3 regions of the Bacillus sp. JJ1521 genome follow, and region 3 is predicted to be linked to each of the others. Evidence: riboswitches for the same ligand, from Rfam matches in the RefSeq annotation. Region 3 holds a riboswitch; each other region holds the start of a gene.

Region 1 (4,571 bases), on a different contig from region 3:
TGATGAAAGTATAACCAGTCAAATCATTTTAGCTATGGAAGCTAAAGAAATTAGTATTCTAAATAATACATTTAATTCTATCGTGAATGAAAGAGGAGATTATCCCATTATTCAAATAGGGCGGGATGCTTCTGCACATAATCCAACAAAAGTTATGGGGGCAACTGTAGAGGGAAATAAAATCTCCAGTAACATAACAAGAATGGGAATCGATACGGTTAATGGCGGTGTTGGAGCATCGTCTTACCTCATTAAAGATAATATTTTGTACAAAGCAACTCTAAACTTAAAATCAAATGATATTAATAAAAATAACCAAATGTTCAGCAATTAATCTTTTATAAAAACAGTTAGAAAAATAGATTTTTAGAAAAGAGGTTCTAAGCATGAGACTCGCGTTTATTTCTGATATTCATGGTAACGCATTAGCTCTAGATGCAGTTTTGAACGATATTCAAAGTAGAAATGTTGATAAAATCGCTGTTTTAGGGGACTTTTGCTTTAGAGGACCTGAACCAAAGCGTTCTTTGGAATTAGTAAGGAAAATAACTACAGATGTACTAAAAGGAAATGCTGATGAGTGGGTAGTTCGCGGTGTAGATGAAGGAGAAGTACCAGATGCGGCGTTAGAAATAATGAAAAAGGAGAGAGAGTGGACTTTTTCAAAACTTGATGATGAAGCGATTGACTATTTAAAAAATCTACCGACCGAACTTAATTTTCAACATAAAGGGGTAAACATCCACGCATTTCATGCCACACCTGATAGCCTGTTTGAAATTGTTAAGCCCGATGATAAAGACGAAATGATTGTTGAAAAACTAATGAAGAACGAGGCAGATATTTACATTTATGCCCATATTCACAAACCATTTATTAGATTCATAAACGGTAAATGCATAATAAATACAGGAAGTGTTGGACTGCCCTTCGATGGGCAAAATAAATCTTCTTATGCACTAATTGATATTGGAGAAGATGACTACGAATGTAGAATTGTAAGGGTTTCTTATGATGTTCAAAAGGTTATTAAACAATTCGATGAAATGGACTATCCCAATTCTGAATTAATGATTACTCTTTTGGAACAAGCAAAAGTTTAGTTCAATTAATTGCGGAATAGGAAAAAATGAACTAACCGCCATTTTGAACGTAGGTATTATTTGAATCTGGAGGTACTACCTTGAGGAAAAAAAGAGTAATTATCGGATTGTTCCTAATTACTTTAATAACCATAGTATTTATCGTTTGGGATAATCGTCGATTTATAGTTGTTGAGCAAGACATCTTTATGAAAGACCTACCAAACTCCATAGAAAACTTTCGGATTCTGCAAATTAGTGATCTTCATGAAAAAGAATTTGGTTCTTCCCAAAGCAAATTAGTGAACAAAATCAATGGATTGGATTATGACGCAATTGTTTTTACTGGGGATATGCTGGATCATCCGGAAAGTGAAAATGTAGACGGCTTTTATCAACTACTGGAAGGGATTAAAAATAAGGAGAATGCTTGGTTTGTCCCAGGAAATACCGATCCTAATAGTTACCAGTTTGAGGGAGAATTACAAAAAGGTAAATTTATTCAAGGGATGGAGGCAAGAGGTGTTTATTTATTAGAAACCAGTGCAAAGATTGAAATGGGTGGAGATGCTGTCCATTTCGTTAACTTTGAATTATCAATTACCAAAAACCCGGAACAAAAGATGGCTGGAGTTATATATCCTAGTTATCAGTTTGAACCCTGGTATGTGGATTATATACGGGATCAATGGTCAACATTACAAGAAACATATAAAACAATAGTGGATAAGGACATCGTAATCGCATTAAATCATTATCCTGTACCAGATCCAAGAATTAATTTTATTCAGAATGACCCTGAAACCAAGTGGCGTGATTTTGATCTCATTATCGCTGGTCATTATCATGGGGGGCAATTACGTATCCCTATAATTGGGGCTATTTTCATCCCGGATCCATGGTACAGAAGGAATGGCCTTTTTCCACCGCAGGATCGGGTAAAAGGGCTGTGGGAGTATCAGGGAACTAAGCAATATGTTAGTACTGGATTAGGGAGCAGTGATGCTTTACCATTTTTGAAATTTCGTTTATTTAATACACCGGAAATTAATCTATTAACATTAAAAGGGAAATAAAAAAGCCCTTCAAGAGATGAAACCTTTTCACCCTCCTGAAGCGCTTTTTTATTTGTTGGTATTTTTCCATTTGTTAAATTCTAAGAATGCCCTAAATTCATCCTTTGAAACTCCGGATTTCATTGCTTCTTGTACAAGTTGTGCCCAATCAGAATCAAGATCTTCTATTTGAACTTCGTGATCCTCGTCGTGGAGTAGAGTATTTACTGATACCCCAAGGACCGCGGAAATTTTCTCTAAAAATTGAATAGAAGGATTTGATTGAAGGTTGCGTTCGATGGAACTTAAATATGATTTTGCAACCCCAGCTCTTTCAGCGCATTCAGATAAGGATAATTTTCTTTGCAATCGGTATTGTTTGATACGTTGACCAATCATAAAATCCACCTTCCTCCATTTATGATTATAACATAAAATGAAGAGGTTTGTTTTGTATGACGAACGAATTATTCAAATATTTTGCGAGAAACTACGTTTTTCTAGGAGTAGGAGCGGGTTTCACTGTTCTTTATCCAATCAATGAGTCAAGCCCGTCAGCTTTTTCTGCAAAGAATGCTTTGATTTCATTCACACTAATTCCCATATCTAGTGCTTCTAAAATTAGATCTACCCATTCTTGATCGAGTGTTTCGTTTTCTACTTTAATCATACTTTCCAATACCCTCCCAAAATACAATTAGTATTCCAGGCAACCCAGCCGTCGTAATTGGAATCTCCAACCTTAGACCTGTGACTTTGCGTCCCTATTTTTCAATAGGTTTGCCTTTTTCTGTTCGAACCTCAGCTGACCGACCTAAACCGATAGTCCATATATGTATAGAACCTTTGTATTACATTTAGAAGTATAAAACATGGATAATAATATTTCTGTAAAAAACTGTCGATTACAAAATATTCACAAAACACAAACAATTACTTGTCCAATGCATCGAAAAATGCCCACTTTTTCCTATTTATGTAGAATAGACTCGAAGGATAGGGAGAAGGACCTAGGATTTGTTAACTATGAGAAGAGGTGGGTTAATACATAACGACGTTTCGATGTGGCTTTTTGTAAATTTTCCAATTAAATGTAAGGTATTTGTCGAACGATTTATTTAAAAAACACCCCAAAAAAATGTAACCTACCCCCAAATATGAGGATAGGCTATATTACATCGCATTTTGACAAAGATAAAACAATCCGCCATTGATGATTTCGACAAGAACTTTTGGTTCGTACTGATCCCTTAGTGCTTCTTTTTCAATTTCATAGCTTTCTGGTTTTTCGTCGATTCCCTCGTAAAAAGCATCTAACAGGGCTAAGTCCTCATTCCAACGCTGTCTTGCTTCATCTGCCCATGCGTGATCCTGTGTTTCCACAAAACCTCTCACATATTGCTGAAGTCGATTGATACCACTTTGTGGCTTAACCAACGGGGACATCGTATACGTTAGATCTGGTATTTTCGGAGTAAGTGGCAGTTTTTCAATCTTCTCCTGAAAATCCTCAACAATGATTCCGTTAATAAGCTGCAAGCCGAGTGACATTAATACATCACGCTTACGGTCACTTTTATAGGAAACCTTCACGTTTAACCCGATCCATGGGTAAAGTGGTGTGTTTCCTTGGGTTCCAGGTGGTGTTTGCTGATACAATCGAATGTAGCTTGCTAGTTTTTTTGTTGATTCAAAAATTTGATGCAAACGGGGGGCGCCAAAGTGGATGAAGTCACCCTTTACATTTTCGGGTGTTTGGTCCCGGTCTGTAATTAACGTTAGCTTCATTGGATTCGGTTCTCCACCGGTTTTTTCAACATATGTCCAATAAAAGGGGCGATTCATGAGTTGCTTATCTAAATCAATTGTCAATTGGACTGTCATATGCCCGGAATGTCGTTCAAGAATTTCACAATGATTTGATATAAAATATTTCTCTAGAAAATTAACGATTTCCTGTTGCTGCACGCTGCTCACCACCATTTTGTTCTTCAAAACTAATAATCGAAGTTAAATTCTCCATCTTAATTTTCATTTCACCCTCGCTCCGAGAACGAAGCATGATGTCCTGAATATGATCTTCAATATTACCAAGATCGAGCCTTGTTAAAATATCATCCAACTGCCCAATGACACGCTCAAACAGATTAATTTTTTCATATAACAGCTTCAAAATATGCTCTTCAACCGTATTCTTGGTTGCAAAATTATAAATATGAACATCTTTTTCCTGACCAAGACGATGAATACGCCCAATGCGCTGCTCGAGTCTCATCGGATTCCAAGGGAGGTCATAGTTGATAATATGATTACAAAATTGCAGGTTAATTCCTTCTCCACCGGCTTCAGTTGCAATTAACACCTGGAACTTCCCTTTAAACAATTCTCTCATCCAATCCTTTTTCCCGCGCTTGAATCCGCCTCTAAAAGGAAC
Region 2 (4,571 bases), on a different contig from region 3:
TAGTTCTTTTAACGTTGTATTTGCTGACCGTGAAAGGAACTTATACTCTTGATTCAATTCTTCCCTAGTCATATCTTTACCCTTAATCTGTAAGCTATGGAGCGCACAAACTAGACCAAACAATCTCTGAGATACACTATCATGGATTTCATTCGCAATGCGATTCTGTTCTTCAACGATAATCATTTGATCCATCATTTGATCCATATGTTTCTTCTCAAGCATTATTTCGCTTAATTCAGCTAAGTATTCAAATGGGCGATTTAATAGAAAGGTATTTTTCTCGTCATTTTCATGGGAGACCTTTACTCCTATAACCCCAACATTGTTGGCGCTTCTAATGATTTTCATTAGAAATGAATCATTGTTAATCTTGTGAGTAAACGTCTTTCTTTTCATTCGAATCTGGTTCCAATTTCCTTTTAGATAACTTTCTAATTGGTGATTATTAGTCAAATTTTCAATAAAGCTATTCTTTTGATTATGATCCGTAATCCAAAAGAATACTTCATCACTTTGTGTACATTTTTTTATAGCTAAAGTTACTTCTTCCACTAACTTATTTATACTCTTCTTAGAATTAAAATTCTCCATAAGATGGTAAAGTGACATTACATGTTCTATGGTTTGTTTATATTTTTGATTCATATCCGTCAAATTTCTATTTACATTTACCAGTTCTAACTGCTGGTTGTTTAGCAAAACCTTTTTAGCATATAACTCCTTCGTTAGATCTGAAAATAGTTTTACCAGCAATGTTGTAAGTAAACAAACTAGATAAAAATTAGATTTTTCCTGCAATAGCAAAACAATATCAATTTGAAAAAGTTGATAGGTAATTAATGTTGTGCTTCCTAGGTAGAAGGTTAAGGCTCCCCAGCAAAAATATGTTGTATGAAAGCTTGCAGCTACTAATACTGGGTTAAGAGCATACCATATAAAGGGACTTGAAATACCTCCCGTGGGAAATAGCAATAAAGTTAATCCAAGGAGTTCAGCTAGCACTGTCCACTTCAGTATTGTATTATTTTCAAAATACTTCCTTTGTATATCTGTTATTATCCAAGCAGCAACACATAGAGACAAAACCACACCAACTTTAAAGTAAAAGGGTGATTGTGGCCCTAGTAAATATAAGATAGATGTCAGGGAAAGCGAAATAAATCGAAAAACAAATACAAGATTCACTATGCTGGTAGGACCCTTTTTTAAGAATTGATAGAATATATTAACCACTAGCATACTTTTTATCACTACCTGCTATTTTTTCAGTATCCGAAACTCTATTGACCTTATCGGTTTCATAGGTATATAAATAATCCCCATCAACAATAAAATATAAAGAAATATCTCCTTTTTCATCTCTATTTGAAAAAATAGGGAGCTCCTTTTCATCGGAAATTTTTATTATTGACTTGAAAGAATCCAACACGAAAATTGATTTTTGGGTTAGATTTATTTTTTGTAAAACTGGAATAATTCTATTTGCATATCGTTTATTGATTATGTCCAGTTCAGACGTTTCATTTAAGATAGAGTTTGCTTTTAAATTTTTCCTACTATAAACCAATACTAATAATAAGAGAATTGAAAATAAGGTGCTACTTATACGTACAAAACTTAAAGTGAAAGCTTTGCCAAATATTTTTATAAAATTAGGAGCTACCTCTGAGGAAGTCACTGTAAGCATTGATGTAAAGTTTTTTTCACTAGCCAGCTGGATTTCTTCATATGAATATTGAAATACTAGCCTATCCTGCAACTGAAAATCCTCCTCGATTTCGACACCATTAATCGTCCCCTGAATATTAGGCAATACTTCAAGTGTATACTGACCTGGTACAATTCCTGTTTCTTCTTCTACTTGCTTTATAAATGCTTTAACCTGTTCAAGATCAATCTTATATGTATGATCAACTACTAATATATCTGTACCTCTCTCTTCAAATGCTTGTTTTTGTTCTAATGGGAATTTCCTCTCCCAAATATCACCTGCATTAATCAGCAATTGAACTTCATGTGTTCCCATTGCAGTAACTTGTCCTTCGGAATATATTGTTGATTTTAAATGAAAGGGAATTGCTGCCGTAATCTTTTTAAAGAATGTTTCTCCCACATCAACTGTCCCGCCGTTTGGATAAAGGATGTTTGGTGTAATCTCAGCCTTATAGTCAAAACCTGTCTCAATTTGTGCAAGATTGTCATTAATCTGGACAGTAGTTGTTGCCGGCTGCAAAAAAGAATAGATTGTAAATACGACAGATACGACCAGCAAAATTATGATAACCATGGATAGTTTGTTTTTATATCTCTTTAGCTTAATTGAAAAACCTTCTATCATTTTTAACACCTCTCTCATGTTTCACCAATTCGTTCGGGTATTGTTGATTTAATTTCAGCTCTTCCACCATCCCAGTGGATGTTTAGCTTTATCGTTCCTCCAATTCGATCCTCTAGATTACCAGGTATAACAAACTCTTTAACTCCTCCTGGTCGTATTTGATAAGAATCAATTTCAGCTGCTTCAATTATCGCTTGGTCTGGATTATCTAGTAATTCAATACTCACTATTTTTATGGAACTTTCTGTCCTATTTATGACTGTAAATCTATTATCTTTTCCATAAGTTACAGAAATAGGCGCATTTTCTTCAGTGGCAATTGATAATATTGCCTCATTCGAGATTTCAGATCTTGAAAAACTATTCGTTTGAATTAGAAGTAATGATATCGACAAAAATACTATCAAAAAAGAAAAGATTAGCTTCAAATATTCTCCCTCCCGACTTAATAAAAATGGCCTAATTAAATTGAACAACTTGTCCAAATTTAATCAGGCCGGTTGCACCAATAACTCCATACGCCCAAGGTGCCCAGATACAGGACGTATTTCACAGTTTCCATTACATAATCCATTTTACATAGTCTATTATAACTATTGTTTTCTGAAAATTTTGTTATATTATGGCATTCGTTTGTTTCTATTTTTGTAAATATTTGTAACCTTTTCTCGAAAGAAATATTAAAAGTAAAAAAAAGGAAGAATAATGGCGGACCATTTATTCTTCCTTTATCCTATCTACTTATTTTGCTTCAGTTTCTACAATGATAGATCCAAGTACTTCTTCTTGTGAAACTTTAGCGCCGCTAGGGATATTGATTTTCACTGCGACACTTCTAACATTCTGTAAACCAGAACGAACTTCTGGGCCTACATTTTCAAATACTAGAGATTTGCCTTGTTTCCCCCAAGTAGGCTCAGGAGATGCTGCTCTTGGGTTGTGTGATGTACCAAATGTAACATATTGTGCTAGGTCGCCTGTAGCGCGAACTGTTACATTCACTGTTTCAGCGGATTTGTTTCTAATTGTAAATACATGGTTCCATTGGTATTCACTATTAGGCTGAAGACCGTGGAATTGTGCTTCGCCAGTTCCACCATTAATTCCTTTACCAAATTGAAAGAAAAGTTCGCCATCCTTCATGACAGTTGTGTCATCTTTTGCCCCAGTTTTATTTTCCCATGACCAAGGTGCGTCTTTTTGGAGTGTTACTAGTGCAGTATCCGTATTAACAATTTTCAATTCTGCAGCATTTGTTACAGTTGCCTTGTTGTAAGACATTGCCGCCATCACACTCGAGATGGCTAGTAGGAACACTACCATTAATAATCCTTTTTTCATTTTCATTTTAAATTCCTCCCTTTATTTTTCCGGCTTTGTTAGCCTTCGTTATAATCCTAGTATAGAAGGTTCTACTCTTCCTTTCGTCACTCTCAAGTGTGCAATTTCCATATCATTCGTCTACTTTTGCAATCTACTTTTTACTAGTATCTTGGTCACTTTTTAGCACCCTATCATTCTACTTTCTGTAATAAAAGGTATACTTTTGTACCAGTTGAATTCTACTTTGGAAGGCTTATTCTACTTTGAATTTACAATAAAATAAATTGTGAGGAGGAATTCTATGAAATTATTTTCCAAGGTTATCAATGTACTATTAGTTTCAGTTGTTTTATGTACCTTACTTGCTGCAGTTGGTTCAGCTATCACAAAAGAGCCTGTCCTTCTAACAGTCATCCGATCAAATAGCATGTACCCTGTTTGGGAACGAGGCGACATGGTGATAGTTGAAAACCTCAATATAGAAGACAACATAAGTGAAGGGGATATTGTCTTTTTCAAAGCTGAAAAAGGAAGTCTCGCTCCAAAAGGTTGGATTGCCCATCGAGTAATAGGCGGGAATACAGAAGAAGGTTTCATTACCAAAGGTGATGCAAATAAATTTTCTGACCAAGAAGCAGATGATACTGGTCCTATTGAAAGGGAATGGATTGCCGCAAGAGCAGTGGAAATTGGTGACAATCCAATAGTTATCGATAAAATAGGCTTCTTATCCTTATGGATGGAAAAATATCAAGGCAATCCTTTGCTTTTACCAGGCTTTGCATTAATTCTTGGTATTATTATTGCAGTTGGGGAATTGAAGCCTGGACCAAAACGTAAAAAGAAAGGTAAAGGAATGGAGCTACAGCTCATCTATTTTATAGGGGGATTATCGATTTCTATTATT
Region 3 (18,502 bases):
AAGAATACAATCAAACAATTGATTTAAAAGTTAACTAAAAAATGATATTTACCATTCCTGGTCTAGATTCCGATTAATTTATCGAAAAAAATGGTTGAAAAAACGAATCTAAATATTTTTTAAAATCAATCTGTACTAATCGACCATTTTCCAGAAAACCCATTTTCAAACAAACGTTTGTTCAATGGGTTTTCTTTGTAATATCAAGTGTTTGCAAATTCAATCAAACGTTTGTTTAAATCAATTAGGTTGATTCAAGTGTGGTGAAAAGTGCGCTGTACTAGTCCGTAAGATTCGTGAAAAGCTTGCTTAAACTATGGTAATGTCCTAGTATTAGGCATTTGAATCTGTTTTCATTGAAGATTAGGATGGTTTTCATTATTAGATGCATACTTATGATAAGGTTTAAACGTAATGCATCAAAATGAGGTCTTTTGGAATTTTGAGTTAAGACTCACTCCATGTCTTTGATCGAGTAATCAGCAAAAGTAAAATTAACGGAGGTTTTACGGTTAAATGTAGAATGGAGCTTGTTTCAGGGAAAATAAGGGGAAAGATTTTCCGACTATTCATAGCAAAATCACCCAATTTCGAACTTTTCCAGTCAATAGGCGGAATCTCTCCGTCTATTTCAGCCTCTATTAAAAAGAATTACTAATTAAGCGGAATTTTTTCCGTCTAATTATCAGCTCGGGTGCTTAAACTTAAACTGATCCCCCAACCGATAGGTGTGAACCCTTTTGATCCTAGATGCAGAAATCTGCACCTTTTTATCGATCAACTTATTAAGAACAATAAAGTTGGTGCTTAAAAAGGTAGCACATGACAGAAGTTCTGACTCTCATTTTTAATTGTACAATACTTATTGCCCATCTTAATAAAGATAGCCATTGCTATCAAAGTTAATAGAATTTGGTTGAAACCTTGATAAATAAAGAAAAGAACGTATGCCAATTCATACGTCAATTCTTGTGTATTTTAACAACAAAGCACCCGAAATCGGAGCCCTTTACGATAATGCCTCAGCTTTCTTTGTCGTTTTAAGGAGCTTATCCGCTATTTGGAGCATTAACCGAATCCCTTTTTGACCATATCCAAATTGGTTAAGGGTGCCGATGAAATAAGCTTCGGTTGCAGGATGGTAGAACATAAATGAGCCTGTGGAACCGGCATTTCCCCAGGAGTTGTATTTGGCTGGCATTAACACTGGAACCGTTTTAATAATCATTAATCCATAACCATAGTCAATTCCTAAAAAGAACTTGCCCCAGTTGTTTTTCATTGTTTCAATAGTTTCTTTCTGTAAAAGCTGACCATTGACTAATGCTTTCATGAACTTTAACAAGTCACTAGTAGTTGATACGATACCGCCGCCAGCATACAAAATGCTCAGGCTCTCTTTTTTCGTCATGTCAGTATTACGGATATAAAACTTCGCTACTTCGTATGGACTCTTTTCTAATGGTTCAGTGCGGGAAAAATGGGAGTGATTCATCTCTAAGGGTTCAAAAATATTCTTTCTAAGCATTTCATGGAAGGACAACCCTGTGATATTTTCAATAATGAGTCCTAATAGATGATATCCCGTATCGGAATAATGGAACCCTTCTCCAGGAGGGAAATGATTTTTCATATTCTCTTTCGTCCATTTGATTACTTCAAGCGGAGTCCATGTTCGATTTGGTTCATCAACGAGCAGGTCAGGTATGGACTTTCCCTTTAATGGCTTATCCTCTACGAAATCATTTAAGCCTGAAGTATTATTTAACAAATGCTTGATTTTAATTTCGTTTGTATAATCCTTCTCCTTGTAAATATGCAGATTATTTAGCAGATCTGAGTCTAAGTACCGTGAAATTTTGTCCTCATATGAACAGAAGCCCTGTTCGACTAATTGTCCAAACAGTACAGATGTAAAAAGTTTGCTAATACTTGCGATATAAAACGGCTGCTCAGCATGGATAGCTTCATCACCTGCAGTCAAATTGAAATCAATCCCGTGCTTCTCCGAATATACCCGTAAATACGCATTTTGAACTTTTAAGTCTTTCTCTGCTTTTTTCTTAAAAAATTGCTCAATTTCCATTTGTACCTTATCCATTTCCTCATCTCCCATTTTTTCCTTTATTCTTTTTCCTTTTTACGCAAATGCGCAGCAGTTATGACATCCTTACCAGCACTTTCTAACATTTGAATCATCATTTCTTCATCAAATTGCTCTGGGAGCATACCATTCACAGCCATGACGGAAAGACCAAATTGAAAAATTTGCATTTTAAACAAAATTTCCCCTAGTTCATCATCCGAAAAGCTGCTTAATGAAGATGATTGCTTCATATTTTCAAGAATATTCGTTCTTGAGGGCTGAACATGATTCAAGTAACGATTGCTGTTCAAAATGAGGTCATTAAAAAGGACGCTGTATTCTTTGGCAAACTTTAGGCTAGCAATACCTATATTTAGAAAAGGGTCGGAACTGTATTGTGTCTTTAGCATTTGCTGAGCAATATTGTGGAGCTTTAGTAAAACATCCTGTTTTAATTCCTCTACATCTGTAAAATTCACATAGATGGGTGCAATGGAGCTTCCTAATTTATCAGCAATTTTTCGAACTGTAACATTGTCAATACCTTCTGTCTTTGCAATGTCAAAGGCCGCGCCAATGATCGCTTCCTTTGTAAATTTTGTTCTTGGTGGCATGAAAATTACTCCTAAAATTTTTATATAACATATGTTATGTATCATATGTTATACAATATTCCATCATTTGTAAATAGTTTTTTCTCCAATTATTGGATACGGGATAACTCATGTTGAAATATGCGTTGTACTGGTTTAGTAAAAAAGAGGAGTTACTAAATTTGTTTCAAAGTAGAATTATCGAAATAGTTGAAAAATCTGTATAAATTATCAATTTGTTTCATACCTTGTAATGGACATACATATTGGGGGGAGTTGGATTGATATCATTTCGTCATGTTAACAAGCACTTCGGAAATTTCCATGTTTTAAAGGATATTAGCCTGGAAGTAGAGCAAGGGGAAGTAGTTGTTGTTATTGGACCATCCGGTTCAGGTAAAAGTACCATGCTACGCTGTATAAATCGTCTAGAGATGATTACAGATGGTGAACTAGAGGTCAACGGCATTAAAGTGAATGATAAAAAAACGAATATTAATGAATTGCGTCGAAATATTGGAATGGTGTTTCAGCATTTTAATCTTTATCCTCATAAAACAGTCTTACAAAACATTACATTGGCACCTATGCAAGTACTTGGTGAAGACAAGAAAAAGGCAGAGGAAACAGCCATGTATTATTTGGAGAAGGTAGGTATACCGGAAAAGGCAAATTCTTATCCATCACAATTATCAGGTGGACAGCAACAAAGGGTGGCAATTGCAAGAGGACTTGCGATGAAGCCAAACGTAATGCTTTTTGATGAACCTACCTCAGCACTAGACCCTGAAATGATTGGGGAAGTGCTAGATGTTATGAAATCTTTAGCTAATGATGGCATGACAATGGTGGTAGTAACCCATGAAATGGGGTTTGCTCGAGAAGTAGCAAATCGGGTCGTTTTTATGGACGAAGGAAAAATTGTAGAGGAAGGAAAGCCTGCAGAGTTTTTTGCTCGTCCTCAGGCAGAGCGGGCACAGGATTTTTTACGAAGGGTATTAAATCATTAAAATATATAGGGGGATAATCATATGAAAAATGTAAAGAAAATTCTGTTTTTAGGCGTTGTATTTACATTAATTGCAGCTTTACTAGCAGCGTGTGGAACAAGCAAATCTTCAGGTGATGAAAGTACGAGCACATTAGAAAAAATTAAAGACAGGGATAAATTCGTTGTAGGTGTTAAATACGATACGAATTTATTTGGTTATAAGGATCCAGCAAGTGGTGAGGTGACAGGGTTTGATGTTGATATTGCAAAGGCACTTGCAAAAGAAATTTTAGGTGATGAAAATAAGGTCGAGTTGGTAGAAATTACTTCGAAAACGCGTATTCCAAAACTCCAAAATGGAGATATTGATGCAATCATCGCAACAATGACAATTACAGAGGAGCGCAAAAAGGAAGTAAATTTCTCAGATGTTTATTTTGATGCTGGTCAATCGTTACTTGTGAAAAAAGGAAGCGACATCCAAAGTGTTGAAGATCTAGGGAAGGGTTCGAAGGTACTAGTAGTAAAAGGGGCAACATCTGGTCCTAATGTTAAAGAAGCAGCACCAGACATTGAATTGCTAGAATTTGAAAACTATGCAGAAGCATTCACGGCATTAAAAGCTGGTAAAGGTGACGCACTTACAACAGATAACTCCATTCTATATGGAATGGCTGCACAAGATGACAACTATGAAGTGGTGGGTGGAACATTTACAGAAGAACCATATGGTATTGCCATCATCAAGGGGGATGAGGAATTCACTGACTATGTAAATGAATTCCTAAAGAAAATAAAAGATAGTGGCGAATACGATACCATTAAATCTAAATGGATAAAAGAATAATGAAAGTAGGGATGAGTAAACTTTACTCATCCCTCTTGAATCATAACATGTCAAACACAAAGGATGGTGAAAATGCTAGACTTCTCTATATTAACAACTAATTTTGATGTATTTATGCAAGGTTTTTTTAATACGATAAAGATTAGTGTTATCGGACTAATGGGTAGCTTTGTATTAGGAGTAATTGTTGCTGTGATGAGGATAGCACCGTTCAAAATCTTAAACTTTTTTGGCGCATGCTTTGTTGAGTTCATTCGAAACATTCCGCTCATTATCATCATATTTTTCTTTTACTTTGGATTAAGTAAATACTTAGATTTAAGTGGTTTTGTTGCGGGAACGATTGGACTTTCAATCTATACCGCTTCCTTTATTGCTGAAGCGGTTAGAGCTGGAATTCAATCTGTTGATAAAGGTCAGATGGAGGCAGCTCGTTCCTCAGGGCTTACCTATCTTCAGACGATGAGATTGATTATTTTACCTCAGGCTGTAAAAATTGTGATTCCACCAATCGGCAATCAATTTATTAACCTTGTAAAAAACACATCGATTTTGACTGTAGTTGCCGGTGGAGAATTAATGTATTACGGTGATATTATTGCTCAAAAAAACTTTCAAATTTTCGATACGTATATATTTGTTGGAATGTTTTTTTTAGTACTAACCATCCCATTAAGCTTATTTGTCAATCATCTTGAACGAAGATTGGCAAGGAGCTACTAAAAGGGGGGATAGACAATGGATTTTATAGGAGCATACTCTGCACATAATATCAAATATTTAATGGAAGGTTTTCTAGTTACGTTAGAGGTTGCTATTATTGCGATTGTTTTAAGCTTTATTATAGGTAGTGTACTCGGAATATTAAGGTACGCAAAAATAGTGATCTTTTCAAAAATTGTTGCTGTTATTATTGAGGCATTACGTAATTTGCCATTAATATTAATTATCTTTATCACTTATTTTGGACTTCCGCAAATAGGAATTAAAATGAGTGTTATGACAGCTGCCATAGTCGGACTAACTGTGTTTGAATCTGCGATGATTTCAGAAATTGTCAGAAGTGGATTAAATTCCATTAATAAGGGACAAATTGAGGCTGCACGGTCTTCTGGCCTAAACTATGTGCAAACAATGTGGCATATTATTCTTCCCCAAGCATTAAAAAGAATGATCCCACCATTAGTTAGTCAATTTATTGCCCTACTAAAAGATACTTCACTCGCAGTCATTATTGCATTACCGGAATTATTACATAATGCCCAAGGTATATATGCTGGTCCAAATGGTGATAGCTATATCATTCCGATATATATTTTAGTAGCACTTATGTATTTTGTGGTCAATTACGCATTATCGCTTCTTTCAAGGGCGTTAGAAAAACGTCTTGACACAGATCAGAGAAAAGGAAATTCGCGCAGAAAGCAACTAAATAACAAAGAAGCTGTTTCAGGAGGCATATCCTAATAGTGTGAAGGGGCCAGTATCCATTGGATACTGGCTCTTTTATTTTTGACGAATTTTTTTTCATATTTCGGACAAAATTAAGTCATTAAGTACGGGCATTATAGTATCAAAGGAGGTTAATTATCATGGAAACAGGTTATAAAGGTACAAATAAAATGATTATTGGCATTGTGTTCGGAGTTATTACATTCTGGCTGTTTGCACAAGCAATGGTGAATGTAGTACCTGCCGTACAAAAAGATTTAGGAATTTCACTTGGGACCCTGAATATTGCCATAAGCTTATCGGCTTTATTCTCAGGAATGTTTATCGTTGCTGCCGGTGGTCTTGCAGATAAAATAGGGCGTAAAAAGATTGCCAATATTGGATTTGTTTTAAGTATTATTGGTTCACTTTGTCTAGTCATAACTCAAGGAGCTGCATTGCTCATTATTGGACGTGTAATTATTGGTATTTCAGCTGCATGTATTATGCCTTCAACCATTGCATTAATGAAGGAATATTTCGAGGGTGCAGAACGCCAACGAGCATTAAGTTTTTGGTCGATCGGTTCATGGGGAGGCTCAGGAGTTGCTTCATTTGCCGGTGGTGCAATTGCCACATCATTAGGATGGAGATGGATTTTCATCTTTTCAATAATCTTTGCAATCGCTGGTATGTTTTTATTGAAAGATACACCAGAAAGTAAACAACCATCCTCAGGTCGTTTTAAATTTGATTACACAGGATTAGCTATTTTTATCGTTACAATGATTGCTTTGAATATATTTATTACATATGGATCAGAATTAGGATGGGCAAGCTGGATTTCAATTGGTCTTATAGCTGTAACAATTATCGGTCTATTAGTATTTATTAAAGTAGAGAAGAGTAAAGATGTCGTTCTTATTGACTTTGCCGTATTTAAAAATGCACCATATACGGGTGCCACCGTTTCTAACTTTTTACTGAATGCCATTGCAGGTACATTAGTTGTAGCGAATACGTATGTACAGGTTGGGCGAGGTTTTAGCTCATTCCAATCAGGAATGTTGTCACTAGGTTATTTAGTAACTGTACTCGCAATGATTCGTGTCGGTGAAAAAATTCTACAAAAAGTTGGCGCAAAAAAGCCAATGATTTGGGGCGCTGCCATTACGACGATTGGAGTAGGGATAATGGGCTTAACATTCTTACCGGGCCTTACTTATACAATTGTTGTGTTCGTTGGATTTGCATTATTTGGTCTTGGACTAGGTATTTATGCAACTCCATCAACAGATACATCTGTTTCCAATGCACCCGCTGGTAAAGTTGGCGAAGCGGCTGGTGTTTATAAAATGGCAAGTTCACTAGGTAGTGCATTCGGGGTTGCAATTTCAACAGCAGCCTACGCGGCAATAGCAGCGACTGGCAATCTTGAATGGGCGGCATCAGTGGGGATCATTGTCAATGTAATCTTCGGTATTTTATCGATTTTATCGATTATGTTCATGGTTCCAAAAGATGCAGGCAAAACAGACAAAGCAGTCGAACCGAATCGTACATCTAAACTAACAACTAAAGAGCCTGTGATAGAATAACTTTATAGCTGAGGACATCCATGATTTTGGTGTTTTCATACATAGAAAAGGAGTACTGCATGATGAGAGATCAATTAATGGAAATGTTAGAATCGCGTAAGGATGAAATCATTGAAATTCGCAGACATTTACATGAAAACCCAGAGCTTTCATTTAAAGAAGAAAAAACCGCTCAATACATTCTTGATTTTTATGAAGGTAAAGATGTAGAGATTCAATCTAATGTTGGAAATGGCTATGGAATAGTCGTAACGATAAAAGGTGGAAAGTCTGGTAAAAACATTGGACTGCGTGCGGATTTTGATGCACTTCCCATTGTTGAAGAAGCGGATGTGGAATTTAAATCAAAAAATGAAGGTGTCATGCATGCATGTGGTCATGATGGTCATACAGCATACTTGTTAGTACTAGCAGATTGCCTAATTCAATTAAAAGACGAAATTCCGGGCACGATAAAAATTATTCACCAACATGCAGAAGAAGTTCCGCCAGGCGGGGCAAAAAGTATTGTAGAATCTGGGATTCTTGATGATTTAGATAATGTTTTCGGAATCCATCTACTACCACTAGGTCCGGCAGGACTGGTAGGGTACCATGCAGGGTATTCTTTCAACGGTAGAGCCTATATGAAATTAAAAATTCAAGGTAGAGGCGGACATGGTTCATCACCTCATCTGGCGAATGATGCCATTGTGGCTGGAGCTCATTTTGTTACAGCTGTTCAAACAGTTATTAGCCGTCGTTTAAGCCCTTTTGAAAACGGTGTGATTACGATTGGTTCATTCGATGGAAAAGGAACGTTTAATGTCATCAAGGATAGCGTAGAGCTTGAAGGAGATATTCGCTATATGTCTGATGAAACAAGGGAAAAGATTGAACATGAAGTTAAACGGGTTGTAAAAGGTATCGAAGAGGAATTTGGAGTAACATGTGAACTCACATACGAAAATGATTATCCTCCACTATATAATGACCCTGAAATAACTGAAAAAGTTGCAGAGTATTTAATGAATGCCAACGACAATGACATTAAAGAAGTGAAGGAATTCCCAGCAATGGCACCATCTGAAGATTTTGCTTACTATGCAAAAAAATTCCCTTCTTGCTTCTTTTACATTGCATGTACGCCAAAGGGAGAAAAGGACCCGTATTTCAATCATCATCCAAAATTTGATATCGATGAGGATGCACTCCTTGTCGCCGCAAAAGCAGTGGGACATGTTGTTTGTGGATATTATGAGTTAAATTAAGGAGGATGAAGCAGGTCATTCTCTCTATGTTCATTTATCTGTACTAATCGGCCATTTTTCGAAAAACTCATTTTCAAACAAACGTTTGTTTAATGGGTTTTTTCAATTTTATCAACGGTTTTCAAATTCAATCAAGCGTTTGTTTAAATAAAATGAGCAGTGTCGAGTGGGATAAAAATGGAGCTGTACTAGTCCTAAAATCCTGATGAAGTGCCGATTCCAAGTCAACTCATTCTCTTTTTGAAAATCTTGTTCTATAATGAGTATGGGGTGAAGAAATGGCACGTGAGCGTAAATTTACAACTGAGGAACTTTATCAAACAACTGAGGAGCTGCTTCTCGTGTATCACTATGAAGGGTTCCAGTTTAGTTTGGTTGCAGATCAATTACAAGTTTCCCGTGGGACAATCTATAAATATTTTGAAAACAAGGAAGAATTGATTACGGAGTATATGCTTTTTAAAATGGCACAATTTCTTGATGAATTAAAGGAAATCAACTTAATAGAAGGGTTTCATGCCCAATTTGACTTTCTTTTGAATCTCATGTTTAAGAATCCAGAGCTTCATCAATTAATCGAAATTGGAAAACGTGTTCCGGTCCATATAAATGCAAAAGTGAAAGAAAATATAGCGAAACTTGAAAGCTACCATCTTGAGATGTACCAACACATGCAGGGATTTATTCATGCGGGAAAGAATGAAAATTTACTAAACACAAACATACCGGAACCTCTAATTTTGGGATACATTTTTCAATCAATCGCGCTTCCAAATCACTTTGGCATTCCACATGATGTGTGGGTCGGGTCGATTAAGAAAATGATTTGTCATGGAATCTTTATAAATTCCTAATTGACACAGGTGTCACTTATGAAAGATAATTATCGTGACAACAGTGTCAATTTTTTTTGATTCAAAGTGACGGACATGTCACTTTGAAAAACCACACTTGGGGGTTGGGAAATTTATGAAACAGATGCTACAAACCATTACAGATAAAGTCACCACGAAAAAAGGAATGTGGATTACATTAGCGACCTGGTTGATCATTACGATTGTATTAGCCGTTTTTGCGCCGAATGCAAAGGATTATGAGGTTTCAAGGATTGATTCTCTACCAGAGGATGCAAAATCTGTACTTGCAAAAAATAAGGTAGATGAGTATTTCAAGGATAGCGATGGAACGCCAGGAATTTTAGTTTTTCAAGCGAAAGAAGGTCAATTGGAATACGCAGACCTTGTTAATGTATTCAATCATATCGAGGAAGCAAAGATTCCGGGGGTGGAGCAGGTTGTTCCATTAGCATCGTTACCTCCACAGGCTGCTGCTGGATTTTTCTCAGAAGACCAAACAACAGCTTTGCTTCCAATGGTCTTTGATGCGTCACTTGAAACGAAGGAAATCAGGGATTCAAAGGATAGAATCCTTGAAGTTGTTGAGGAAAATACAGATTTAACTCTGTATGTGACAGGTCCTGCGGGGATTGCGACGGATTCGCTTGATTTATTCTCAAGGGCAGACCTTGTTTTAATATTTTCAACAGTGGGCTTAATTTTGATTTTGTTAATTGTAATTTATCGTTCACCACTACTAGCAATAATACCGTTGTTAGCTGCGGTTTTTGTGTATGAAGTTGTCATGCAAATGCTCGGTATATTAGGGAAGGCCGGATTACAATTAAGTAACCAAACCATTTCAATCGCGTCGATTTTATTATTTGCGGCAGTGATTGACTATTCATTATTTGTTTTCTCCCGTTTTCGTGAAGAGCTCAAGGGATATGACAGTAAATATGATGCCATGAGAGTAGCCATGAAAGAGGTAGGGATGCCGGTCTTTTTCTCAGGTGGTACTGTTTTGGCAGCAATGCTAGTACTATTCTTTGCGGATCTTGGAGATTATAGTAATTTTGCGCCAACCTTTGCTACTACAATGGTTGTAATTATGCTTGCTTCAGTTACATTAGTACCGGCTTTATTTACACTATTCGGAAGAAAATCCTTCTGGCCAAAGGTTCCGAAGGTTGGGGATGAAAAAGTAAAAAACAATTCGCTTTGGAGCAAAATTGGTAGAATGGTTGTCAAAAAGCCTGGTCTATCCGTTGTGATAATGGCCATCTTCCTGCTAATCTCCGCAGCGAACATGTTCAATCTCAAATATGAATTTGATACAATGAAGTCTTTTCCAGAGGACATGCCATCAAGGCAAGGCTATGAATTGATTGAGGAGAAATTTGCGAAGGGTGATCTTGCACCATCAACGGTCTTGTATGAAGGAAAAGAGGCTGTAACGAAGGAAGAACTGGATGCATTACAAAATGAGCTATTAGAGCAGGAGCTTGTGAGTGATGTAAGAATTAATGGGACTGCAGATGAAAATAAGGTATTAAACTTTAGCTTAACATTTGAAGAAGGACCATATGATGTCAAAACCATGGATACAATGGAGAAGTTGATTAATAACTCTGACACGATCTTAGCAAATGCTGGTTTAGATGGACAACTTTACTTTGCCGGTGAAACAGCGACAAAAGTGGACGATCGTTCAACAAATAATCGTGATGTCATTTTGATTGTCATACTTGAAACGATTTTAATTTTCGGTATGTTAATCGTCCTTACCAAGTCAATTAAAATGCCAATTTATATGATGGGAACTATATTGGTTTCTTTCCTCGCGGCGTTAGGATTAGGAATGTTCCTAACAAACCTATTCTTTGATATCGATACGATAAGCAATCGCGTCCCATTGTATGCATTCGTGTTCCTTGTTGCACTTGGCATCGATTATAATATTATGCTTATTTCCAGATACCAGGAAGAGAGAAGAAGCCATTCTGTTAAGGAAGCCGTACAAATCGCTGTATCCAAAACAGGTGGAGTTATCTCGTCAGCAGGTATCATCTTGGCTGCAACCTTTGCTGTTCTGATGACACAGCCCGTCCAATTATTATTTGTCTTTGGCTTTATAGTAGCTGTCGGGATTCTGTTAGATACCTTCCTGATTCGTGGAGTGTTATTACCGGGTTTAATTGTGTTATTAGAAAAGGATAAAGAGGTAAGTAAACAAAGGTAAGTATAAGAAGTCCTGCACCAGTGACGTGTGCAGGACTTCATTTAGTTTTGTCCCATTTTAAATTCCAGGAACAGTTGGTTATAGACGGCAAGATTCATTTTCCCTAGATTTTCATAAACCTCAAGTCTCTCTGTTAACTCAGGTGATGGATAGAATCGCTCATCAGTCACCATATCTTCAGGCATATACTGTAGTGCTTCTTTGTTCGGAGTGGAGTAGCTAACATATTCTGTGTTTTGCGCTGCAACTTCCGCATCCAAGATAAAGTTAATGAACTCATGAGCACCATCGATGTTTTTCGCGGTCTTCGGAATCACCATATTATCAAACCACAGGTTCGAGCCTTCACTTGGCACCACATAGTCTAAATCTTCATTTTCCCACATGATATCAGCAGCATCCCCAGACCAAACGATTCCAATGGCTGCTTCGCCATTTTGAATAAGGACTTTTCCTTCGTCACCTACAATGGCTTTGACATTTGGAGTAAGAGTCATGAGTTTTTCCTTTGCTTCTATTAAGTGAGCAAGATTTGTATCATTTAGCGAATAACCAAGAGTGTTAAGCCCCATCCCGATGATTTCCCTGGCACCGTCGACTAAGATAATTTCATTTTTTAAGGAAGGATCCCAAAGGTCATTCCAGCTTGTAAATTCTTTTCCATCGAGCATTGTGGGGTTAAAAACGATCCCAACCGTTCCCCAGAAATACGGAACAGAATATTTATTCCCTGGATCAAATGGGAGATCCAGGAATCGCTCATCAATGTTCTTTAAATTTGGTAGTTTTGTATGGTCAAGAGGGATGAGCAGGTCCTCTTGGCGCATTTTATCAATCATATATTCAGATGGAACTGCGATATCATAAGTTGTTCCACCTTGTTCGATTTTTGTCATCATTGCTTCATTAGAGTCAAAGGTTTCGTATATAACCTTAATTCCGGTTTCATCTTCAAAGCGGTCAATTAATTCTTCATCAATATAATCTCCCCAATTATAGATCGTCAACGTGTTCCCACTTGCGAGACCCTGAGACGAATTTAAATGGTGAATAAGATAAAGCAGACCACCTGAGATAAGAAAGATAGCTATGAATGCACGGATGAGTTTCGTCATTTTCGAACCCCCAATCCACGAGTGCCACCGCGTTGTGCGATAAAGTAATAGCCGACAACAAGTAGCATTGTAAAGATGAATAATAAGGCTGATAATGCATTAATATTCAATGAGATTCCGCGGCGTGCAAGGGAATAGATTTCAACAGAAAGCGTCGAGAAACCATTACCTGTCACGAAAAATGTAACGGCAAAATCATCAAAGGAATACGTAAGTGCCATGAAAAATCCAGCGAATATCCCTGGTGTGATATAAGGAATAATGACCTTTGATAGAACCTGCCACTGGCTTGCTCCAAGGTCTTTTGCAGCATCAATTAAAGACGGACTCATTTCTTTTAATTTTGGCAATACCATAAGAACGACAATGGGAATACTGAAGGCAATATGTGAAAGTAATACAGAATAAAAGCCTAGTTTAATTCCAGCCATTGTTAATAAAATTAGAAAAGACGCACCAATGATAACGTCTGGACTAACGATTAAAACGTTATTTAATGATAGTAATGTATTCTGAGTTTGTCTTTGTTTTACAGAGTGAATCCCAATTGCACCAAACACTCCAATAATTGTTGAGACAAGGGCCGAAAGCAATGCAATCACAAATGTGTTTAACACAATGATTAGTAATCTTGTATCGCCTAATAACTCCTTATACCAATCCAAGGTAAAGTCCTCGAAATTATTCATCGTGCCACCGCTATTGAAGGAGTAATACACTAAATAGAAAATCGGTGCATATAAAATGAAGAAAATAACAAATAGATATACTTTTGAAGATATGGCAAGTTTATCTCTCATTTTTAGCACCTCTTTTCTTGCGGTTTCCAGTCGCCACCATTATTAGAACCATGAAAATAATGAGGAAGACAGCAATGGTTGAACCCATGCCCCAATCCTGTGTGACTAGAAATTGTTGTTCGATGGCAGTTCCAAGTGTAATAACTTTGTTTCCTGCAATTAATCGTGTTAGCATGAATAAGGATAAAGCAGGAATGAATACAACCTGGCAGCCTGATTTTACTCCTTGAATCGTTAATGGAAAAATCACACGACGGAACGTTGTCCATTTAGATGCACCCAGGTCGCGAGAAGCATCCAATACACTGGGATTTAACTCATTTAATGAATTGAAAATCGGTAAAATCATAAAAGGAATAAAAATATAAACCGATACAAACACAAAACTAAAGTCTGTAAATAATAGCTGTCTTGAGCCGATCCCTAGCACTTCAAGAATGGCATTGGCAGTTCCGTAGGCTCCAAAGATTCCGATAAAAGCATAGGCTTTTAAAAGTAGATTGATCCATGATGGAGCGATAATTAACAGCAGCCAAAGATGCTTATGCTTTGTTCTTGTGAGTAAATAGGCTGTAGGGTATGCAATCAGTAGAGAAACAGCTGTTATTAAAAAGGCATACCAAAATGAGCTAAGTGTCATTTTTAAGTAAATCGGTGTGAAAAATGTTTTATAGTTTACGAATGAAAGATTGCCCTCAATATCAAAAAACGAATAGTAGAGGACAAGCGTAATCGGTGCAATAACAAATATAAGAATCCATAGTGCATAAGGGATAAAATATATATTACGAGTAAGCTTATTTTCCATGGCTTTCCCCGTCCACATATGCTTCTAAACGACGATCATATTCTTCTTCTGTCTCACCAATACGCATAACATGAATCGCCTCAGGATCAAAGTGAAGTCCGATTTCATCGCCAACTTTTGCTTTTTTCGTAGAGTGCACTAGCCATTCATTACCGTCCTTATCAAAGCCACAAATTTCATAGTGAACACCTCTAAATAGCTGAGAATCTACCACGACCTGAAGTTGTCCTTTTTCAACGGAAGTGATTTCTAAATCCTCTGGGCGGATGACAATTTCAACTGGTTCATTGTCTGAAAAGCCTTGGTCGACACAATCAAATGTTTTTCCAACGAATTCAACTAAAAAGTCTTTATGCATTTTTCCTTTTACGATATTGGATTCCCCAATAAAATCTGCCACAAAGCGATTAATAGGTTCATCGTAAATGTCAATCGGGCTACCACTTTGTTGAATTCTTCCTTCATTAAGTACAAAAATTTCATCGGACATCGCAAGAGCTTCCTCTTGGTCGTGTGTAACAAAGATAAAGGTAATGCCAAGGCGCTTCTGCAGGTCACGTAGCTCATATTGCATTTCAGTACGAAGCTTTAAATCGAGCGCAGATAGGGGTTCGTCCAATAAAATAATCTCTGGCTCATTCACAATCGCGCGAGCAATCGCAACACGTTGTCTCTGACCGCCAGACATTTCTTTAATTTCTCGGTTCTCATAACCAGTAAGATTGACGAAACTTAAAGCTTCTTTCACTTTTTTATCGATTTCTGATTGCTTCATTTTTTTTATACGTAAGCCAAAGGCAACATTTTCATATACATTAAGATGAGGAAATAAAGCATAATCCTGAAATACCGTATTAACCTGACGTTTATTAGCAGGTGTGGTATTTACTTTTTTTCCATTAAAATAAACCTCTCCATTTGAGGGTTCGATAAATCCTGCAATCAAACGCAATATCGTTGTTTTTCCACATCCAGAAGGACCAAGAAGGGTATAAAATTTTCCTCTTTCAATTTCAAAGCTGACATTGTTCAGGACAGGTTGGTCATTGTCATATTGTTTCGTTACATTATTAAATTGGATAATAGGTATACTGTTCATAGCAACCCCCTTCTTTCTATTAAATTTACTGCAATCCGGCATAATTATACACGAATCGGCAAAAATTTCAATAATATTCATATTAATGAAGGTCGAAAAATATATGGTCCTCTTTAATCAATAACTGGAAAAAAGAAACTAGGCTAATGGTCGTAGGAAAAAATTCACATTTTTAGAAAAAGTTTAGGTCAATTTCATTGACCTAAAGTAAAAATAGAAATATAATTATAGTACAATTTAAAATACTCTATCTTTAATTAGTTAATTAAATAAAGCAAAGGCAAATTCATTGAAAGATGAAGACGCAAAACTATAGGGGCTTAGTCTAATTTCCAGTCGGACATGCCAGCCAGTTGCCGAGTATAACTCGTATCGTAAGAACGAAGATTAATCGGTATTTGATTAGTCTTTTTTTATACCAAATTATCACACTGTTGCTACTATTTTACTAGACTCTTGGATAGAAAAAATGTGGAAGTGATTATACATGGAGAAAACCATCCAGAATCTGAAACTACTAAAAAAACTAAGTGAACTAATCGAAAAAGTTGGTTCCGAAAAGAATTTGATTTCTGACGAGATTCATAGCTTTTTTGATGAAACATGTCAGGAACAAGAAGAACAAGAGATTACCAACATCCTTTTAACGCAGCTCCAACAAATGAACGAACAAATGGAAAACATGCATTGGATGAACAAACATTACCGAATCCTACATGAATTTGCCCAAATCTGCAGCAAAACTTTAAATGAAAGCGTTCTTCTTCAAAAGTCATATGAGATGGTTTCACGTGTTATGCCAACGGATGCATTTTATATTGCTTTGCATAACCCAGGTGACCCACAGATCCAATTAGTTTTTATAATGGATAATGACCAGCCGGTTCCCCCAAGTATGATCGATTTCGGTGAGAATTACACAACAAAGGTTATTAAAACACGTGAAATCGTTCATCTTAAGAGTCAAAACCAAAACATCGAATTTGATACAAAAATGGGAGAAGGGGACGAAGATACGAGGTCCTGTCTTTTCGTACCGGTTGTGATTGATGACCAGGTAAAGGGTGTGATCTCGACTCAATGTTTTAAGGACTTTGCTTATCGGAAGGAGCATGAGGAACTTTTGCAAATGATTGGAGCACAGGTTATCAACTCGATTGAAACAGCTCGATTATATGCGAAAATTTACACGATGTCCCGTACCGACGAATTAACCGGATTAAAAAATCACCGTGCATTCCATGAGGATTTAGCGAAATTAATTCAAGAGGATACTAAAGAGATTACTGTTATGATGATTGACTCTGATGATTTAAAGCAAGTCAATGACCGCTTTGGACATGATGCTGGTGATTTATATTTAAAGATACTTGCGGACGGGATAAAAACGGTATGTAATGATAAGACTGAAGGCTATCGGTATGCGGGTGATGAGTTCATGATTCTCATTAAAACCTACATCGATACGTGTGTGAAGGACAATTATGCTACGTTAAAAGAGTATTATAATGAACATCCACTCATCATTGATGATGAAAAAATCACGGTTTCGATCAGTACAGGTGTTGGTGTCTATCCGTATAATGGAACGACTGTAGATTCCTTGAAGAAGGCGGCAGACCAAGCACTATATGTTGCGAAAGAAAGTGGAAAAAATCGCATCGTCCTGGCGAATTAAAAAAAGCTCATCCGAACGGATGAGCTTTTACTCATTATCTGGCCCTCTCTGGTCTAGCCAATCCGTCAAGAAGGATAAAGGGCATCCTTCTCGCCGGCTTTTCTTATGCTTGTCAGATTTGCAAAGTACAAGGAAGGCTTCGACAGCATAATCATCGCACGAAGAAAATGCATTGCATTTTCGAGGATGTGTTGACATCGACGCTTGCCACAGGACGTAGCAGTAGTTAGTCGATGTTACTCTTTTCGAGGTCCTTGCGCTTTTCTAATTAATATGGGCAATAATGCCTTCTTCGTCATCTAACACAAGCTTGATCCCTGCATACGGGTCTCTGTTAAGAAATTCGCCTAACCATAAACGAAGCGCTTCAATTAAATTCGCCATGATGAGGACCTGTTTTCGATCGTTCACATATACTTCTGCTGAGAACCCGTAATCATCGTCATACATAAGTTCTACTTCAACTTCTTCTGGCTTTACTTGCTTTTTCAAACCGATATAGACACAGACCGCATTAATGATTTCTTGTTCGGAAAGAATTAGCGTCGCCATGGATCCGCCTCATTTTTCTTTCGATCTTTTATCATTACGTAGATTTTGCGAATGATGGAAATTAGAACATAAATAGCAAGTACGTTAATCATTAACCCTAAGAACGAACCAAGCATACCCATTCCACCTAAAAGACCGCCGAAGAGGAATCCTGCAAGTCCACCTAGCATTAGACCTTTCATTAAACCGCCTGACATGAACCCGCCTTTAGGACTTGTAGGCGTAGTAGATTTGTTTGTAACATTATTTTCTTCTTTTTTCTTTTGTTGCTTTTGAAAGTTAGATTTATTCGTATTTCCAATATTATTATTAAAACCTCGTTTACCTGATTTATAGCCTCTCGCTTCTACTGTTGTTGTTTGATCTTGGAAAACAAAGTTACCAAGTGGCGAAAGAATCAAAGTAAGTGCTACTAAAGCTGATAAAATCTTTTTCATATAAATGTGTACCTCCATTAGTTAGTGTAATTTATGATTTCATTATATCCTAATAACGTTAAATAATCTCTTATCTTACCTTGTTCTTTAAATACGATGTAAATGAGGTTTGGTTTCATTTTTTTTAGGATATATCGTA

Evidence for each region. Region 3 has a riboswitch for cyclic di-GMP ahead of V7147_RS10655 (sensor domain-containing diguanylate cyclase). Riboswitches for the same ligand answer to the same signal wherever they lie in the genome.
Region 1: it holds a riboswitch for cyclic di-GMP, as region 3 does, so the genes downstream of both, V7147_RS14190 (anti-repressor SinI family protein) here and V7147_RS10655 (sensor domain-containing diguanylate cyclase) in region 3, are expected to answer to the same signal.
Region 2: it holds a riboswitch for cyclic di-GMP, as region 3 does, so the genes downstream of both, V7147_RS17970 (hypothetical protein) here and V7147_RS10655 (sensor domain-containing diguanylate cyclase) in region 3, are expected to answer to the same signal.

Annotation. Positions count from the first base shown of each region.
Region 1 covers NZ_JBALOX010000096.1:5,967-10,537, reverse strand. Annotated here, with positions in the region: gene V7147_RS14210 (right-handed parallel beta-helix repeat-containing protein) at 1-334, shown strand, start outside; gene V7147_RS14205 (metallophosphoesterase family protein) at 387-1,103, shown strand; gene V7147_RS14200 (metallophosphoesterase) at 1,184-2,158, shown strand; gene V7147_RS14195 (helix-turn-helix domain-containing protein) at 2,207-2,536, opposite strand; gene V7147_RS14190 (anti-repressor SinI family protein) at 2,667-2,807, opposite strand; cyclic di-GMP riboswitch class I at 2,843-2,932, opposite strand; gene V7147_RS14185 (YqhG family protein) at 3,311-4,105, opposite strand; gene V7147_RS14180 (DEAD/DEAH box helicase) at 4,083-4,571, opposite strand, start outside.
Region 2 covers NZ_JBALOX010000140.1:1,986-6,556, reverse strand. Annotated here, with positions in the region: gene V7147_RS17980 (sensor histidine kinase) at 1-1,086, opposite strand, end outside; gene V7147_RS17975 (DUF5305 family protein) at 1,229-2,341, opposite strand; gene V7147_RS17970 (hypothetical protein) at 2,356-2,769, opposite strand; cyclic di-GMP riboswitch class II at 2,827-2,908, opposite strand; gene V7147_RS17965 (hypothetical protein) at 3,083-3,688, opposite strand; gene V7147_RS17960 (signal peptidase I) at 3,966-4,571, shown strand, end outside.
Region 3 covers NZ_JBALOX010000068.1:16,255-34,756, reverse strand. Annotated here, with positions in the region: gene V7147_RS10730 (DUF4179 domain-containing protein) at 1-38, shown strand, start outside; gene V7147_RS10725 (serine hydrolase domain-containing protein) at 1,010-2,101, opposite strand; gene V7147_RS10720 (TetR/AcrR family transcriptional regulator) at 2,125-2,700, opposite strand; gene V7147_RS10715 (amino acid ABC transporter ATP-binding protein) at 2,961-3,689, shown strand; gene V7147_RS10710 (transporter substrate-binding domain-containing protein) at 3,711-4,517, shown strand; gene V7147_RS10705 (amino acid ABC transporter permease) at 4,590-5,240, shown strand; gene V7147_RS10700 (amino acid ABC transporter permease) at 5,256-5,984, shown strand; gene V7147_RS10695 (MFS transporter) at 6,107-7,546, shown strand; gene V7147_RS10690 (amidohydrolase) at 7,609-8,796, shown strand; gene V7147_RS10685 (TetR/AcrR family transcriptional regulator) at 9,075-9,650, shown strand; gene V7147_RS10680 (MMPL family transporter) at 9,766-11,874, shown strand; gene V7147_RS10675 (ABC transporter substrate-binding protein) at 11,916-12,989, opposite strand; gene V7147_RS10670 (ABC transporter permease) at 12,986-13,789, opposite strand; gene V7147_RS10665 (ABC transporter permease) at 13,779-14,597, opposite strand; gene V7147_RS10660 (ABC transporter ATP-binding protein) at 14,587-15,696, opposite strand; cyclic di-GMP riboswitch class I at 15,966-16,057, shown strand; gene V7147_RS10655 (sensor domain-containing diguanylate cyclase) at 16,184-17,374, shown strand; gene V7147_RS10650 (YxcD family protein) at 17,639-17,926, opposite strand; gene V7147_RS10645 (hypothetical protein) at 17,914-18,363, opposite strand.